DNA from 3 places in the Paenarthrobacter sp. AMU7 genome. Region 2 is predicted to be linked to each of the others. Evidence: predicted binding sites of a transcription regulator. Region 2 holds the regulator's gene; each other region holds the start of a gene.
What was found. The regulator Rex, encoded in region 2, represses fermentation and respiration genes when NADH is low (regulators of the CRP and FNR family bind a similar motif). The targets are predictions, from matches to a motif close to CTTGTGAANNNNTTCACAAG.

Region 1 (5,803 bases), 930 kb from region 2:
TCGTGCCAGCCATGCCGACGTATACGTGACCGCTGACATGCGCCACCACCCGGCCTCCGAAGCCCGTGAGGGTGCAAGCAATGGCCGGCCATATTTGATCGACGTTTCACACTTTGCCAGCGAGTGGCTGTGGCTCCCTGCCGCCGCAGAAGCGCTGGGCAACGTGCTCGCAGACCAAGGCTACGACGTCGAGATCCGTGTCAGCAGCACCAACAGCGATCCCTGGGACTTCATACTCACTCCCGGCGGGGACTAGAGTCTAGAAGGATACGGACGGTCTCAACAGGATGGGGCCGGTCCGGCCGGAACTGATCTCCAGGCCCGGCATCGATAAGCGGAGGTAAGCGTGGCGAAAGCAGCACCGGCAGAACAACTGAAATTGCTTGAACTGCAGGGACTGGATGCCAAGCTGAAGTCGCTGGCCGGCCGTCGGAAAGTCCTGGAGACGGATCCCCGGATCACGGACCTCACGGATGCGCTGAACGTGGCCAACGGCGAACTGGGGGCAGCCAAAGTTGCCGTCCATGACGCCGAGGCCGAACTTCGCCGGGCGGAAGCCGACGTGGAGCAGGTGGCCACCCGCATTGAGCGTGACGAGACCCGGCTCAACAGCGGCACCGGCCTGTCCAAGGATCTGGTGGCGCTCCAAAGCGACATTGCCTCACTGAACAAGCGCCGCTCTGACCTTGAAGACGTCGAGCTCGAGATCCTGGAACGCTTGGATACGTTGCGCGAACGCCAGGCTGCCCAGCAGGTGATCGTCGATGACATCCAGGGATCCTTCGGCAGCATCCGGGCAGAACTCGATGAGGCGATCGCAGAGATCGCTGCTGAAGAGACGGTGGTGCGGGGCCAGCGCGCGGCTTTTGCGGAGGCTTTGGATGCCGGCCTCCTGGCCGTATACGAGAAGACCATTGCCAAGAGGGGAGTGGGCGCTGCCCGGCTGTTCCACGGCAAATCCGAGGGATCCGGCATGATGCTCAGCCCGGGAGACCTCGCCGAAGTCAAAGCCGCCGCGGAAGATGACATCGTGTTCTGCCCGGACTCAGGCGTTATCTTGGTCCGTTCGGCAGACTGGAACTGACAGGGCCTCAGCTAGCCGGCCCGAACTCAGCTGGACAGGATGATGTTGAGCGCGTGGGGCTTGCGGGAAGTGCCCTCAACGAGTTCTGCCGTCCAGACTTCGCCGGCAGCCTTCAGGAGTTGATCCGGGGTTGCCGGCGCCTTGCCACGCCGGGTGATCAAGTGCCGCGCCAATTCTCCGCGGGTGTGCTTGGCGAAGTGGCTCACCACTGTGCGCTTGCCGTTGGCTTCATTGAAGACGTTGACGTTGACCGTCTGCGCGGCTGGGGGAGCCCAAGCAGCGGCATAGGTGCTGGAGCGGCAATCCACCATGAGTTCGCCGTCGGCACGTGAGGCGAGGGCGGCGTTAAGCTGCGGCTTCCAGAACGAGGCGAGGCGTCCGACGTCGGGCAGTGCCGTTCCCATGGACAGCCGGTAGGCAGGCACATGGTCGCCAAAGCCGATGGCGCCCCAGAGGGCGGACACCACCAGAATGGATTCAGTGGCCTTACGGCGCTGGGTTGGCGTCATGCTATTATAGCCCAGGGCGTCGTAAAGCACGCCCGAATACACCTGGTGCGCAGGGGCTGCCGGTTCGGTATGGAGCCGGGTATTACGTTCGACGTCGTCCCGCAACGAGGCGCCGACGCCCAGGAGGGAAAGTGCGTCCTCGTGTGCGCTCACTGTGCCCAAAGCCTCGAGCACTTTTGCCCGGTAAGGATTCAGCTCCGGAAAGCTCAGCGACTCCCACTCGATGACGGGACCTTTGGGGGCAGGGGTCTTGCCTTCGGAAGGCGGCAGCAGAATCAGCACCCGTCGATATTACCGCCGGACTTTGGCCGGTCCCAACGCCGGTAGACTGGACGGCGGATGGGTCGACCAGGCGGTCGCGCGTCACGAAAGTGGCTCGAGGAACGTCCGGGCTCCGTAGAGCAGGGTGGTGGGTAACGCCCACTCGGGGTAACCCGCAGGCCAGTGCCACAGAGAACAGACCGCCTGCGCTGCGTGATGTTTTTCATCGCGGAGCAGCAGGTAAGGGTGAAACGGTGGTGTAAGAGACCACCAGCTCCCTGGGTGACCGGGGAGGCTAGGTAAACCCCACCCGGAGCAAGGCCAGACAGGACACGTTTGAGGGCTGCTCGCCCGAGTGTCCGGGTAGGCTGCTGGAGGGCGTCGGCAACGGCGTTCGTAGATGGATGGCCGCCACTCCCTTTCCGGTAACGGTAGGGGATGACAGAACCCGGCGTATCGGTCGACCCATCCATTTATGACTCGCGTAAACGCGCCGTGTGAGTGATTTCACGCCCCTGGGCGGCCTACGCCCCCTCCTTCCGCCCTAGAATGGTTACTGAACGTAGATGTTCTGCCGCCGGGACTGCGTTCGCAGCCGGCGGATTTTCTTTGCTCTCGTTCAAGGCGCTGTGGGTGGACCGAAGCCCGCCGGCGCATGTGCCGCAGGACTACTCCGGGCGGCCGCTGCCATCTGCATACGAGGACGTATGTGGTTGACCCAAGGAAGGTAGTTCTGTGAGCCAGACGTCAGATTCTTGTCTTGATAAGTGGATGGGCCGGGAGGCTCTCGCCGAGGCCATGATTCCGGTGATCGGCCGGCTGTACCGGGAAAACAACGTGGTCACCAGCATCCATGGCCGCAGCCTGATCAACAAGTCCACCATGAACATCCTCAAGGCGCACCGATTTGCCCGCCGGATGAGCAACCACGAGCTCCTGCTCGAAGAGACCGCACCCTTGCTGAACGCCCTGTCGGAGCTGGAACTCGGCGCAGCAGCCATTGACATCGCGCGCCTGACCGAAAAGTTCCGGGCAGAAGGCAATGGCGCCTCCCTGGACGAGTACTTGCGCGCTGAACTTGCCGAGATCGTGGGCAAGCGCGGCGCTGACGACCGGACCAGCACCGACGTCGTGCTTTACGGCTTCGGCCGGATCGGCCGTCTCCTGGCCCGCATCCTCATCGAAAAGGCCGGCGGCGGACACGGCCTTCGACTCCGTGCGATCGTAGTGCGCAAGGGCGCCGAGAATGATCTTGTGAAGCGCGCGAGCCTGCTGCGCCGCGACTCCGTGCACGGCTCCTTCGAGGGCACCATCCGCGTTGACGAGGAAGCCAACACCATCACTGCCAACGGCGTGCAGGTCCAGGTCATCTACTCGGACAACCCCGCCACGGTGGACTACACCGCCTACGGAATCAAGGACGCCCTGGTAGTCGACAACACGGGCCGCTGGCGCGACGCTGAGGGCCTCTCCCAGCACCTGCAAAGCAAGGGTGCTGCCCGCGTCCTGCTCACAGCTCCGGGCAAGGGCGACCTCAAGAACATCGTCCACGGCATCAACCACAAGGACATCTCGGACGATGACAAGATCGTCACTGCTGCTTCCTGCACCACCAACGCCATTACACCGGTGCTCAAGGCCATCAATGACAAGTTCGGCATCATCCACGGCCACGTGGAAACAGTGCACTCGTTCACGAACGACCAGAACCTTATTGACAACTTCCACAAGGGCGATCGCCGCGGACGTTCCGCTGCGCTGAACATGGTCATCACCGAAACCGGTGCCGCCAAGGCCGTGGCCAAGGCTCTGCCGGAACTTCAGGGCAAGTTGACCGGCAATGCCATCCGCGTTCCCACGCCGGATGTTTCCATGGCCATCCTCAACCTGAACCTGGAAAAGGGCACCACCCGGGACGAAGTCAACGACTTCCTTCGCGAAATGTCCTTGCACTCCGATCTTCGGAAGCAGATCGACTACATCGATTCTCCCGATGTTGTCTCAACGGACTTCGTCGGCTCGCGCCGTGCAGGCATCGTCGACGGCCTGGCAACGATCTCCAATGACAAGAACCTCGTACTTTACGTTTGGTACGACAACGAGTTCGGTTACTCATGCCAGGTTGTCCGTGTCATGGAGGAAATGGCCGGCGTCAACCCGCCGTCGTTCCCTGCCCGCGACGTCGTGGCTCCCATCGCCGTTCTGGAAACGGCCGGCGCCTAGTAGCCGTAAGTATTCGCGGGTTTCCCGGCTGAATCACTGGTATCAGCCGGGAAACCTGACCAAAATGGGTTCATGGAAAATGAATCAACTTTGGAGCACGAAACAGCACTGGAACACGCACTGGACGTAGCCCGAGCCAATCACAAACAAGCCCAAAAACTCCTGGATCAGGCTGTTGCGGCCAACGCCTCCGGCGACGTCCCGGACCAACGGGTGGAGCAACTGCGGGCACTCCTCGCGCTGGCAACCGAGGACCTCCAACGCGTGCTGCGCGAGCAATAAACCCGGAGATCCGCCCCCACGGTGTGACTTCTCCTACACACTGTGGATACCGGCTCTTTCTGTCGGGGCCTTGTCCTACGCTCGTAGGACATGCCTGCCCCCACTGGACGGAGTCCCTTGAGTATCACCTGGTCTGCCTACAAACGCGCCCGCCGCAGATCCCGGCAAGCATGGACGATTCTCGCCTTGGCTGCCGCAACCATCGTGGCGGCGCTTTCCTGGTTTTTCACCGCGGGCCAATTCTCCGCAGCAGATCCATGGGTAGCAGGACCCAGCGAAGCGCCCGTTTACAACTCCCTCTGGATGAAACCCGTGCGCGGCGCCGCCGCGGTGACTGCCGAGAAGGCCGCCGATGCCTTGGACCGGCTGCCGGTCAAGGGCAGGGCCCCCAAATCAGACTATGACCGGGCGGCCTTCGGACAGGCCTGGGCCGATGCCGACCGTAACGGGTGCGACACCAGGAACGACATCCTCCGGCGTGACCTTTCCGCTGTCGAGTTCACAGAAGGATCTTCCTGCAAGGTGGCCGGTGGCAGTTTCCACGAACCCTACACCGGGGCACAGGTGGTTTTCAGGCGGGGGCAGGAAACAAGTGCGGCCGTCCAAATCGACCATGTGGTTGCCTTGGCGGACGCATGGCAAAAAGGGGCACAACAGCTGACCGTTCAGCAGCGGCAGACTTTCGCCAACGATCCTTTGAACCTGATTGCGGCCGACGGTCCTGCGAACGTCAAGAAAGGGGCGGGTGACGCTGCGACGTGGCTGCCGGCCAACAAGAACTTCCGCTGCCACTACGTCGCCCGGCAAATTTCCGTGAAGGCCGCGTACAAGCTCTGGGTAACACAGGCGGAAAAGGACGCCATGAAGGGCGTCCTCTCCTCCTGTCCGGAGCAACAGACCATCTACAGCTCGAGGTGACCGTGCCCCAACTGCCAGGTGCCGCCGTCGTCGATTCTCTCCAAGACCACCCGCTGAAGTGACGTCTCCCGGGGAAGCTTGTCCAGGTCCTGGAGCCCGCGCTGCCGGAAGGTGAAATACACGGCGTCGGTAGGGGCTTCAGAACAACGGTCCAGCGTGAAGCGCCGGGCAAACGAGGCAATGTTGCTCTCAGGCAGGTGGTCAGCAAGATAGGGGTCCAGCATCCACGAATCGCACGTGGCAACGGCTGCTGGCTTATCAGGGAAGTATCGGGGGAAGAACAGGCGGGCCTCGGACAAGCTGGCATCCACCGAGGCGGGGGACAGCCCGCCATCTTCTGGAATGTGGACGCCGAGTACCCAGTGACCGTCAGCCGCGGGGGTACCGGCTTGAGCGGTTTCCTCCGGGCTGCGGACCAGATGGAACTGCAGGCGGCCCAGCCTGAACAGGTTCCCTGCCATGTGCAAGGTCATCCAGCCCCAGGTATCGAGGCCGAACCGGCCATGGACCCGCCGGTTGATCCTGA
Region 2 (5,803 bases):
TGGCCGCCGTCGTACTGTATTGCTACCCGCCGGCCACGGAAGCCCAAGTCCGCGGACGGCGAAAACGGATCGTTCGGGCGGAGTAGCACCTGCAACTCCGGTTCGGGGATACCGGCGTCCATCATTGCCAAGCGGAGCAGTGACTCGGGCGCGGAGTCGGAGCCAATACGCATGAGCTCCATTGCTTCTCGTGCCCTGACGACGCCCTGTAGATTGCGGTGCCTGCCCACCAGCCCGCGAAGTGCCTCCAGCGTGGTGAACGGTTTATCGCGTGCTTCGAAGTCCGGCCTGGGTCTGCGAATGAGCTCGTCACCCATGCAGACCAGGTCGGCGAGCGGAAGGCGTCTTGCAAGATCCAACCAGGTACGCGACCGAGTGCTGATCCGGATGCCCTGGACATTCTCGATCTCGTCGGCGGAGGCCACTACCGTGTGTCCGATTACGCCTTTGCGGCGGACGGACGGGAGATGCCTCGGCTTGCTGAGATGCAATTCATTGGAATCAGACAGCCACGGTGGAAGGCACACGCCATGTAGCCTCGCAGCCGTTACATGGGATATCCAGGCCCCTGGACTTGCGGCTGACAGTGACCTTGCAGCCGCCGATAGCTCAAAATCCCAATCCGATGGACGGTAAAGGCCCCGGCTGACCCCATCTATTCCTACACGATTCCAGAGGTGCGATTGCTTCAGGCCTGCGGCCTCGGCCTCGTCAATGGTGAATGGTGCGTTGGTCAGTCGGGGCGGAAGGGGCCTGGCGTTCTGCATATCTGGCATTCTCGCCCAGAAACGCTTGAGTCATCGTAAGTTATCCACAGGCTCGTTGAGGCCATCGTGGGATGTGAGAGAGGGTTCGGGTCAAGCCCGAGGGATGTGAGAGAGGGTTCGGGTCAAGCCCGAGGGATGTGAGAGAGGGTTCGGGTCAAGCCCGAGGGATGTGAGAGAGGGTCAGAGGCGGGGGCCGCGGAACCTTGAGAAACCCCGCCACAGGCCGTAGACCGCTCCGCCAACCGTGGCGGCCTTGAGCCCAAGCGTTGCTGCGCGGCGACCGGAACGGAAGTCGTACACCGGCCAGTTGTTCTCGCGGGCGTGCCGGCGCAACCTGGCGTCCGGGTTGATCACCACGGGATGACCCACCATGGTGAGCAAAGGTATGTCGTTGGCGGAATCGCTGTACGCCCAGCAATGATCCAGATCCAGGCCCTCACGATCGGCGACGAGCTGAACTGCGACTGCCTTCGCCGGTCCGTGCAGGATGTCGCCCACAAGTTTCCCTGTGTACATGCCACCTTCCACTTCACCCACGGTGCCAAGGGCGCCGGTGAGTCCGAGCCTGGTGGAAATGACCGTGGCCACCTCGATGGGTGTAGCCGTGACGAGCCAGACCTTTCGTCCAACCCTGAGATGCTGTTCCGCGAGGGCCTTGGTCCCCGGCCAGATCCGCGACTCGATCATTTCGTCGTAGACCTCTTCACCCAGGGCCTTGATGTCATCCACAGTGATGCCGGCAGCAAGGGTAAGCGCGGAGTCGCGGACCGAGTGGACGTCTTCCATGTTCTCGCCGCGCATGACGAATTTGAACTGCTTCCAGGCGAATCCGGCCGCTTGCGACAATGTGAAGGCCTTGCGTTCGTACATCTTGCGGGCCACATGGAAGAGGCTGGCGCCCTTCATCAAGGTGTTGTCGACGTCGAAGAAGGCGGCCTCGCCCGTGCGCTTCTGCACGTTGTCCTTCTGCACTATGGGCTTCTGCACCAAGGCATCTGCGACCACGGCGGCGTTCTTCTCCTCGGGCATGCCTTGAGTCTAGTCAATCGCCGCGGTCCGCGTTCGAGGGCGCACGGTGGCGTCACAGAAGGGCTCGGGATGTGAGAGAGGGTTGGCCGGTAGGGCTCGGGATGTGAGAGAGGGTTGGCCGGTAGGGCGTGGGATGTGAGAGAGGGTTGGCCGGTACCTTTGAGATATGGCTATTCCCGACGTCGTTCTCCTCACCAAAGCTGACTGCCACCTGTGCACCGCGGCGCGTGCCGCCGTCGAGCGTGTCACTAAAAGTCTTGGCGTGCAGTGGAAGGAGCAGCTGATCGACGACGACCCCCAACTGCAGGAGCGCTTCGCGGAAGAGATTCCCGTGGTGCTGGTGGACGGCGTCCAGCGCGATTTTTGGAAGATTGACGAGGAACGTCTCACCCGCACCCTGAAGAAGGTCCTGGAGGGCTGAGGGGTTACCCGTTGGTAATGGCTTTTGTTGAGTCCGCCCGGGGGTCATAGAGTGGAACAACAAAGCGACGCAATGGAGAATACCGTGACTGCGCTGGAACCGTCCCCGGAGGCTGCAACCGGGGACAACGAACCTGCCACAAAGCAGATCCCGCCCGCGGCCGTGGCCCGGATGACGCTCTATTTGCGCGCGCTCAACTCCCTGTTGGCTGAAGGCGTGGAGCGGGTTTCGTCCGAAGCATTGGCGGAAGCCTCAGGTGTCAGCTCGTCCACCCTGCGCAAGGATCTTTCCTATGTGGGCTCGTATGGGACGCGCGGTGTCGGCTATGAAGTCCAGTACTTGAGCCGCCACATTGCCGCCGCCCTGGGTCTGACCCATGACTGGAAAGTTGCCATTGTGGGCGCCGGTAACCTCGGCAAGGCCCTGGCCCGGTATGGCGGCTTTGAGTCCCGCGGTTTCGACGTTGTAGCCATCTTCGACGCCGACCCCATGGTGATCGGCAACGAAGTAGGGTGGCTTCGCGTCAGCGACTCCGCGGAGCTTGAGCGGGTCCTTGAACGGACCCACACCAACATGGTGGTGCTGGCCCTGCCCGCCACCGTAGCGCAGGCTGTATGCGACCGCGTGATTGCCGCCGGGATCCGGAGCATCCTCAGCTTCGCGCCGGTGCTGTTGCAGGTTCCTCCGCACGTGAACCTCCGCAAGGTGGACATGGCCACGGAACTCCAGATTTTGGCGTACCACGCACAACGGGCGCAGACACCGGGCCAGGCTGTTTAGCCTTCGCCGGGTCCGCGCCCGCGTTTGAAGCGTCTGGAACTCTGGGTGTTTAGCGGCCGTACGGGTTCTGGTACGGGTTGCCGAAGGGCTGCGCCTTGCGGAAGTACGGGGCCGACGCCGGCAGGTACAGCATGACGATCGCCGCGACTCCCAGCAGGATCACGATGAGCTGCAGGATGCCGTAGGTGGCACCGAACTGGAACAGGCCGGTGAGGCCCAGGACGGAGATGGCGGCGAAGACGGTGCCCAGGATCCGTGCCCAGTTCTTGCCCTTGCGGACGGGGAAAGCGACCAAGGCGTAGAGACCGAGGGCCAGAACAGCGCCTACGACGGCGCTGACGCCGATCACACCGCGCATGCCTTCCATGGACCCTTCGGGGAGGTCCGTACCCTGCTGGCTTGCCTGCTGGTTCATGGCGCTGATGAAGGCATCAGCACCAGTGGTGGCCAACAGAAGCGAGCTGATAGCGGAAAGAATGCCGGCGGCAACGATCATCCAGAAGGCGTAGTTAACCATGGGCGGCACAGCGGTGGGACCGGGCTGCTGGCTGGGCCAGTTGGTGTCCTGTCCGTACTGCGGAGCGCCGGGAGCCTGGCCGTACGGGGATGACTGCTGGCCGTACTGCGGCGCGGCGGGGCTCTGCTGGCCATACTGCGGAGCGGCGGGGCTTTGCTGGCCGTACTGCGGAGCGGCGGGGCTTTGCTGGCCGTACTGCGGAGCGGCGGGCTGGGTGCCCGGCTGCTCGGGCTGGTTGGCATCGCCCGGGTTTGACGGCGGGTAGGGAGGGTTGCTCATGGCATTCCTTTGCTTGTTCGACTGCTGGTGCGGCCGCCGGGATCAGCAAAATGACCCTGCCCCCAGCGTGGTTCTGCTTCCACCGTACCTCCCGGGTCTGACCCTGCAGGTGATCCCACGCAGGTATTTCCGGCTCACGGCAAAAATCATCATGTTGGCTTACGCCTTCATGATGAAAGCCGCGGCAATCCGACAGGATTTACCGCGGCCTTCAGCCTGTATTGGCGCCGATAAGGCACGACGACGGCAGTTGCGTCAGCGCTAAGCGTGGCCCTTGACTGCCTTGAACCAAAGTTGGGAATTCGGAAGCCACATCAGGACTACGGCTACGGCGCTGACGAGGAAGCCGAACCAGTTGCTGCCAAGGCCCGTGCTGGAGCCGCCGGCACTGGCCGCACTGAAAATGGTGAGGAGCAAGGAGATGCCGGCCACGATGGTGAGGGCGAGGCGGGCCCACTCTTTGCCTTCCTTCATCTTCATCGCAAGGACTACCTGTGCCGCTGCCACCGCCAGGGTGAGGATGAGGATGATCAGCAGGATGGCTGCAACGCCAGGGGCGAAAGCGAAGAGGGCAATGATCGCGAAGAATCCGATCAGCCCGAACAGCAGGCCAAGGAGTCCGGAGATCACCCAGATGAAGTATGAAACCTTCAGCTCGGTGGGGAGGCCCTGGGTCTTGAACATTCCCGAGAATCCGCCCTGGGGCATGACGTCGTTGAAGTTGCGGGGCCCGTCAGTGGGCATTTCGAAGTGGAAACCAGGCTGCCCCTGGGCTGGCTGTCCAGGGCCAGGCTGCGGTGGGCCGGGCTGCGGTGGGCCGGGCTGTGAATATTGTCCCGGTTGCGACGGCGGCTGGTAACCCTGGGGTGGCTGGTAGCCCTGCGGAGGCTGGTAACCCGCAGGAGGAACATTGCCGGGCTGCGGAGGCTGGGAGCCGGGCTGCTGTGGCTGTGGTGCTTCGTCTGGGGTACTCATGGCATCACTGTAGACCGCAGGTTGAAGGTTGCATAGGAACTTCGGAGCCAACTCGCAGGTAAATACAGGCTGTTTGCCGAACAATTGCGGGGTGACTTCAGGATATGCGAAACGGCGCCCCCACACAGCCGGGGACTGTGGGTGGCGCCGTTGGGGTGAATCCGCGTCTGGAGAGAGGGCCTATGCGGCGGCCGGTGCGATGAAAGCGAGTTCCAGGTTGATGACAACCTTGTCGCTGACCAACACGCCACCGGCTTCGAGAACGGCATTCCAGGTGAGGCCGAAGTCCTTGCGGCTGATGGTGGTTTCGCCGGAAACGCCGGCGCGGGTGTTGCCGAAGGGATCCACTGCGACACCGTTGAATTCTGTTTCGATGGATACTTCCTTGGTCACGCCCTTGATTGTGAGATCGCCCACGAGGTCGAAGCTGTTGCCGTTGGCCTTGACGTGACGGGACACGAACGTGATCTCCGGGAACTTCTCCACGTCGAAGAAGTCTTCGCCCTTGACGTGGCCATCGCGGTTGACGTCGCCGGAGTCGAAGCTGGCGGTCTGGATGGTGGCGGTGACCTTGGAGTCGGCCAGGGTTTCGCCAACTTCGAGGGTGGCTGAAGCGTCCTTGAACTGGCCGCGTACCTTGCTGATGCCTGCGTGGCGGACAGTGAAGCCGATCTCGCTGTGGGAAGCGTCGAGGGTCCAGGTGCCGGTGGTGACGGAAGCGGGGAGAGTCATCATGGTGTTGCTCCTATATCGATTGGTTGTTACTGCGTGCTTGCCGGGTCGAGCTCATTGCTTGAAGCGTCAACCGAGCTTCGTGTCCAGTATAAACATGCATATGCATCTTTTATTCCAACTCCGGGGAACATTTCGGAAAAACTTTGAGTTCTACTAGCGGTAGAAGATTTCGGATCGCCCCGCTTCTTTGAGAAACTGGTAAACATGCCCCAAGCAACTGTCCACCTGCTTCGCCATGGCGAGGTCCATAATCCCGACGGCGTCCTGTATGGTCGCCTGCCGGAATTCCACCTCTCCGAG
Region 3 (5,803 bases), 1.7 Mb from region 2:
CGGTACCCTGAGTGGATTGGCGGAGTCACCCGGGCGGGCGATCTGGTTGGTTCGATCGATGTGCCCGGCAGCCGCTACACCCTGTGGTTCGGGCGGATGGCCAGCCCCACCGAAATCCTTGAGGTTGAGCGGCCTTGGCACATCCGCACCCGCTTCGGCAATGCCATCCTGAAGGGCGAGTCAGATGTAACGTTCACTGCCGAGGGCCACGGTACGCGCATCAACCAGGTGTTCGTCACCCGGGGATTTATCGCCGGAATCTTCGGGCGGCTGTTCGCTTTGGGCTCCTACCGCGGCAGCTTCCAGGGTGAACTGGATACTTTCCGAAAACTCGTCGAGCGCGATGCCATGGGGCCGGGCTAGCCCGCAGGGCGGCCGTGGATCCGGACCGACAGTTCGTCTGCCGCCTTCCGGATACGTGAAGCCAACACCGGCCATTGCTCAGCCGGCACTTTGTCCTCCAAGAAGGTAACGGCGACTGCCGCCGTCGGCCAGCCCACGTGGTCCGTCACTGCGGCGGCGATGGAGCCGAATCCCGGCGTAATTTCGCCGTTTTCCGTGGCGTAGCCACGCTGCCGCACTTGATCGAGGTGAGACGACAACGCGGAGTATTTCATGATGGGGAACTCCACCTCGTGCCGCGAAGTGAAGGCGGCGGCGTTTGGATACAGCGCGCGGACCTGCGACTTTGGCAGTGCGGCCAGGATGGCGCGGCCTGACGCAGTGAGGTGGCTGGGCAGGCGGACCCCGACGTCGGTCACCAGGCTGGGGCGGTTCTTGGCGCGTTCCTCCACGATGTAGAGGACGTCGCGGCCATGAAGCACCGCGAGGTGCGCGCTTTCGCCGATCACATCAACCAGTGACGCGAGCATGGGCCGGCCAAGCCGGGACAAAGGCTCCTGGCGTGAGTATGCCGAGCTGAGTTCGAAGGCGCTAATGCCGAGCCCGTATCGCTGCTCTTCGTGGAGGTGCAGGACGAAGCCGTTGGCCTCCATCACACCCAACAGGTGGTAGACACTGGATCGTGGCAAGCCCAGTGCCGTGGCGATGTTTGACGCCGCCATCGGGCCTCGTCGCGAGGCCAGCAGCTTCAGGATCCGCAGGGTATTCTCGGCGGCAGGGACTTTGGAAGTGGCCTTGCCTGGTGCCACTGGCGACGTTGTCATGGTTCCTCACTGCTCAGGGTTCGGGACCAGCGGAACATGCGACTGTCCGGTATCCCGTACTCAAGCGTGCACCCTGGGGGGCTAAGCAGCCAACCCGTCAGGCTTGCCCGGTGTCTGGAGTACCAGACAGTTCCTGCTAGCCCCAGCCATTGGCCGGGGCTAGGGCAGGACCCGGGCTACGGCTTCGGGGCCGGGGCAGTTGCCGTCGCCGGCACTGGACCTTTCCTGCGGAGCAGGAAGGTGATGGCACCGGCAGCAGCGAGGACCAGCGCCGCAATCAGGCCGATCGTCCAACCGCCCAGCCCGGCAGATGAAGCTGCCAAGGGAGCCGCCGCCTCTTGCGACAACGACTCCTCCGACGCCGACTCGCTGGGCCACGTCGCAGCCGGCGGAACATCGACATCTGTGATGTCCGGACGTTCAGCATCAACAGGCTCGCCGTCCGGCGCCTCGCCTGTGACGGGAAGCGCGACGGCGGGAACTGGCGCCTGCGGCCATGGCACCACGGTGGGAGCTGCTCCGAACAGTTCGGAAGAATCAGCCCTTGGTACGTTCAACGGAAGCTTCCCGCGCGCCTGCTCTGCCGCCGCGGCGGTCCTGGCTGCCTCAGCGGCCCTGGCTGCCTCTGCCGCACGGGCTGCTTCGGCGGCTTTCGCTGCCTCTGCTTGGCGAGCCGCTTCGGCGGCCTTCTCAGCGGCGGCCGCTGTACCGGCGTCGAGCGCTGCCCTATCCGCCAACCCGGCGAGTTCGGCAATCATGGCGTCGATCGAGGCAACGTGGGCGGCGGTGGCTTCGTCGCGCTTGGCAGCAGCAAACTGCCCGGCGGCGGCGAACGCCCGAAGGTCAGCCCGGTTGCCCTCCAGCGCCACAGTGGCAGCCGCCCGCCGTTCCGCCCCCTTGTCCAGGGTGGCGTAGGCAAGGATGCGGTTGTCCAGGTCTTGCGCAGCAGCGAAACCATACTCAAGGAAATAGCGGACATCTGCGTGGTTGGCAGAGCCCAAGGCAATATCCGCGGCTTTGTTGACGTGGCTGCCGCCCTGGGCCAGTAGTTGATAGACCCGCTGACGGTCCGCGCCGAACGCAGATACACCGCTTGAGTCCAACCTGACAGCCTCACCGTAGCCCGTGGTGACGAAGTCCTTGATGGCCGAATCCCCGCCCAACAAGGCAGTCGCGGCGGACTTCTTCACTTCAGGCGTGCCGACCAGTGCGAGATCCAGGGTGACCTGCCGGGCCTCCTTGATCAGTGCGTCAAGGTTGGCACCGGGAGCGGTGAGGGTCACCAGAAGTCCGGGCAATTCCTTGGCGGCTTTTGCAAAGGCTTCCTTGAACGGCTTCTCGGAAGCCACGCTTGCGCTGTCCAGGACATTTCGCGGAACAGCCTGGGCACTGAGGAGATCACGATCAACACTCAGACGTGTCGTGTCTGCTTTCCGTGCAGCCGCAGCGGCGCTCCTGGCCTGTTCGACGGCGGTCTTCGCTCGGTCAGCTACTGCTGCGGCCCCGACGGGGTTGGCCTTGATGTCGTCCTTGACCTGCTGGAGCAGCGCAGTCACGGCGGCCGCCTCAGCGTGATGGTCGCCTGCAACGAACTGCCCATAGCGCAGGAAATCAGCCACGATCTCAGAGTCGTCGGTTTCCAGCGCTGCCTTGGCAGCAACAGAAACGGCAGGATTCCCGGAAGCAATGAGGCCATATGCCGATTGGCGGTCTGCCATCTTTGCCTTGTCCCTCCACCCGGTCAGGACGAACTGCTCCACGGCTTTTGCGCCTTCGTCGAGGCTTTTGGACGCTTCCCGTTGAACGTGGACGTTGCCGTAGTGAAGGAAGTAGGTGGCCACGGTCCGGAGTTCACCCCGCCAAGTTCCGGCCCAGCCTTCTGCGAGGAAGGCATCGATCTTGCCCGGATCACCGGTAGCAAGGATCTTCTGAGCGACGGAGCGAACATGCCCGCTCCCCCGCTCCGTCAGCTCGGTGACCAACTGCTTGCGGTCCGCTGCCAGCGGGGCGTCCTGTCCGCCGTCGACGAATGCCTGGACCGCACCTGCGCCGCCCACCAGGGCCGACGCCGCTGCTGCCCGGGCGGCCGGGCCACCCGTCCTCCACAGCTCAAGGACGCCCGCCGTGTCAGTGGCCCGCTGGACATACGGCAAAGGAGCCTGCGATGCGCTGGGAACCTCAAAATCGGGATTGTCGTACGCCTGCGCTGGGGATGCAAAGAGCAAAGACGCGCCAGTCACAACGGCAACAACGGCAGCGGCCCAACGGCGTCGAGTGTGACGAAGTACAGAAATCAAGAGTCCCCCATAAGGATGCGGTGGCAGCGCTGAATTCAAGGGGGCGAGGCTGAAAGCGAGGGATGCCTGACCGTATTGATGAGCTGTCCGCGGTCATCATATCCGAACGGAGACTATGACTTTGACCACCCTCCCAAAACCGCCCCGTCAGTTAAAACCGCCCCGTCAGTTAAAGCAGCCCCGTCCGTTACAGCGGCCCTGTCCGCCAAAGCAGTGTCTGCGATCAAAGACACCAAACCCCCGTGAGTCCGATCACAAGAGGCCCAAAAGTGATCTGCTGGATAGCGATCCCCTCCCAAAGACGAGAAGGTTTTACTATGCAACAAACCAAGCTGGCCGCGGAGAACTCTGTCCTCCAGGCCGCGGGTACGGCGCTCAGCCGAGGCCTGAACGTCCGCCATATCCGCTTCATGGCCCTCGGATCCGCAATCGGCACGGGCCTCTTCTACGGCTCTGCTTCTGCGATTCAGAAAGCCGGCCCGGCCGTCCTGCTGGCCTACATCATTGGCGGCGCGGCCGTGTTCATGGTGATGCGCGCCCTCGGCGAAATGGCCGTCCGACACCCCGTGTCCGGGTCCTTCGGCCAGTACGCGTCGAAGTATCTGGGACCGTTCGCGGGATTCGTGACCGGGTGGACGTACGTGTTCGAGATGGCGATTGTGGCCATCGCCGACGTCACTGCCTTCAGCATCTATATGGGGTTCTGGTTCCCCCGGGTGGACAGATGGATCTGGGTGCTCGCGATCATTCTGTTCCTTGGCGCCATGAACCTGCTCAGCGTGAAGGTGTTCGGCGAACTTGAGTTCTGGTTCTCGCTCATCAAGGTGGTGGCGATCATCGCCATGATCGCCGGCGGTGCAGCGATTGTGGTGTTCGGCTTCCAAACGGGCGACGGCGGCGGTGTGGCACCGGGACTGGGGAACCTTGTGAACCACGGTGGTTTCTTCCCGAACGGCTTCGAGGGGCTCCTGGCCGCGTTCGCCGTGGTGATGTTTGCCTTTGGCGGGATCGAAACCATCGGCATTACCGCGGGCGAAGCCACCAACCCCAAGAAAGTCATCCCGCAGGCCGTTAATACCGTGCCGGTCCGCGTGCTGCTCTTCTACGTGCTGACGTTGGGTGTGCTGATGAGTATCTTCCCGTGGAACGAGATCGGCAGCAGCGGCAGCCCGTTCGTGCAGATTTTCGACGGCCTGGGCATCCCGGCCGCACCGCACATTCTCAACGCCGTAGTCATTACCGCCGCACTCTCCGCTATCAACAGCGACATCTTCGGAGCCGGCCGCATCCTGTTCGGCCTCGCTCAACAGGGTCACGCACCGAAGAGCTTCAGCAAGATCTCGCGGCACGGCGTTCCGTGGATGACCGTGGTGATGATGGGCTGCATCCTGCTGGTTGGCGTGGTGCTGAACGCCGTGATTCCTGAAGACGTCTTTGTGCTCATCGCATCGATCGCCACCTTTGCCACTGTGTGGGTCTGGGTGATGATCCTGGCGTCGCACGTGGCCATGAAGCGGGAAATCAAGCGCAAGGGGCTGCCGGCGTCGGAATTCGGTTCTCCGCTGTGGCCTGCTGCGTCCATCCTGACCATGGCCTTCATGGCGATGGTCATCATCATCCTCGGCGTTTTCGAGGACACCCGGGTAGCCCTGTATGTCGGCGGTACCTGGTTGGTCCTGCTGTTCGTGGCTTACAAACTGTGGGTCCGCGGTGGCGGCCTGCGCCGGGCAGAACTGGTGGACGAAACCGCCTGATTCACTGCGCCCAAACGACAGTTAATGCCAATGTTCGCGCGGAACATTGGCATTAACTGTCGCCCCGCGAGGGGGTCAAGCTCAGATGGCAGCAGCTGCGGAGCGCACGGCCTCGGACAAGGCAGTTGCCGGGCGCCCGATCAGTTTCCGGAGATCACCGGTGGTCACCAAAAGATCGCCACGGCCAATGCCCAGATCGGTATCCGCCAGGATCTGCGCGAAGCCTTCGGGTACCCCTGCGCCCGTCAGGAGATCGGCGTACTGGTCTGCCGGGAGGTCCCGGTATTCGATTGATTTGCCTGATGCAGCGCTGATTTCCGCGGCCAACTCGTCCAAGGTAAAGGCCTCGTCCCCGCCCAATTCGTAGATCTTCCCGGCTTGGTGCTCCGCGACCAGGACCGCGGCTGCGGCCTGCGCATAGTCTGCGCGGGAAGCACCGCTGACCTTGCCGTTTCCGGCGCTGCCGGCAAGCGCTCCCTGGGCAAGCGTTCCCGGCAACTGGTCGGTGTAGTTCTCGATGTACCAGCTGTTGCGAAGGAGGGCGAAGGGGACGCCTGATTCCTTCAGGATGGATTCCGTGGCCTGG

Region 1: ABQM86_RS12540 (glyceraldehyde-3-phosphate dehydrogenase) is a predicted target of Rex. The motif match lies at 2,349-2,368, and genes of this name have one in related genera.
Region 3: ABQM86_RS02760 (ALF repeat-containing protein) is a predicted target of Rex. The motif match lies at 3,703-3,722, and genes of this name have one in related genera.

What each region holds. Positions count from the first base shown of each region.
Region 1 covers NZ_CP165735.1:2,724,948-2,730,750, reverse strand. The annotation lists gene ABQM86_RS12560 (Nif3-like dinuclear metal center hexameric protein) at 1-256, shown strand, start outside; gene ABQM86_RS12555 (zinc ribbon domain-containing protein) at 347-1,084, shown strand; gene ABQM86_RS12550 (YaaA family protein) at 1,111-1,875, opposite strand; RNA gene rnpB (RNase P RNA component class A) at 1,934-2,326, shown strand; gene ABQM86_RS12540 (glyceraldehyde-3-phosphate dehydrogenase) at 2,590-4,077, shown strand; gene ABQM86_RS12535 (hypothetical protein) at 4,150-4,359, shown strand; gene ABQM86_RS12530 (HNH endonuclease family protein) at 4,477-5,277, shown strand; gene ABQM86_RS12525 (acyltransferase domain-containing protein) at 5,262-5,803, opposite strand, start outside.
Region 2 covers NZ_CP165735.1:3,653,639-3,659,441, reverse strand. The annotation lists gene ABQM86_RS16805 (endonuclease domain-containing protein) at 1-425, opposite strand, end outside; gene ABQM86_RS16800 (HAD family hydrolase) at 948-1,796, opposite strand; gene ABQM86_RS16795 (glutaredoxin family protein) at 1,963-2,217, shown strand; gene ABQM86_RS16790 (redox-sensing transcriptional repressor Rex) at 2,290-2,997, shown strand; gene ABQM86_RS16785 (hypothetical protein) at 3,047-3,793, opposite strand; gene ABQM86_RS16780 (hypothetical protein) at 4,055-4,768, opposite strand; gene ABQM86_RS16775 (YceI family protein) at 4,949-5,500, opposite strand; gene ABQM86_RS16770 (histidine phosphatase family protein) at 5,708-5,803, shown strand, end outside.
Region 3 covers NZ_CP165735.1:554,811-560,613, reverse strand. The annotation lists gene ABQM86_RS02770 (SRPBCC domain-containing protein) at 1-363, shown strand, start outside; gene ABQM86_RS02765 (IclR family transcriptional regulator) at 360-1,166, opposite strand; gene ABQM86_RS02760 (ALF repeat-containing protein) at 1,343-3,463, opposite strand; gene ABQM86_RS02755 (amino acid permease) at 3,781-5,217, shown strand; gene ABQM86_RS02750 (SDR family oxidoreductase) at 5,299-5,803, opposite strand, start outside.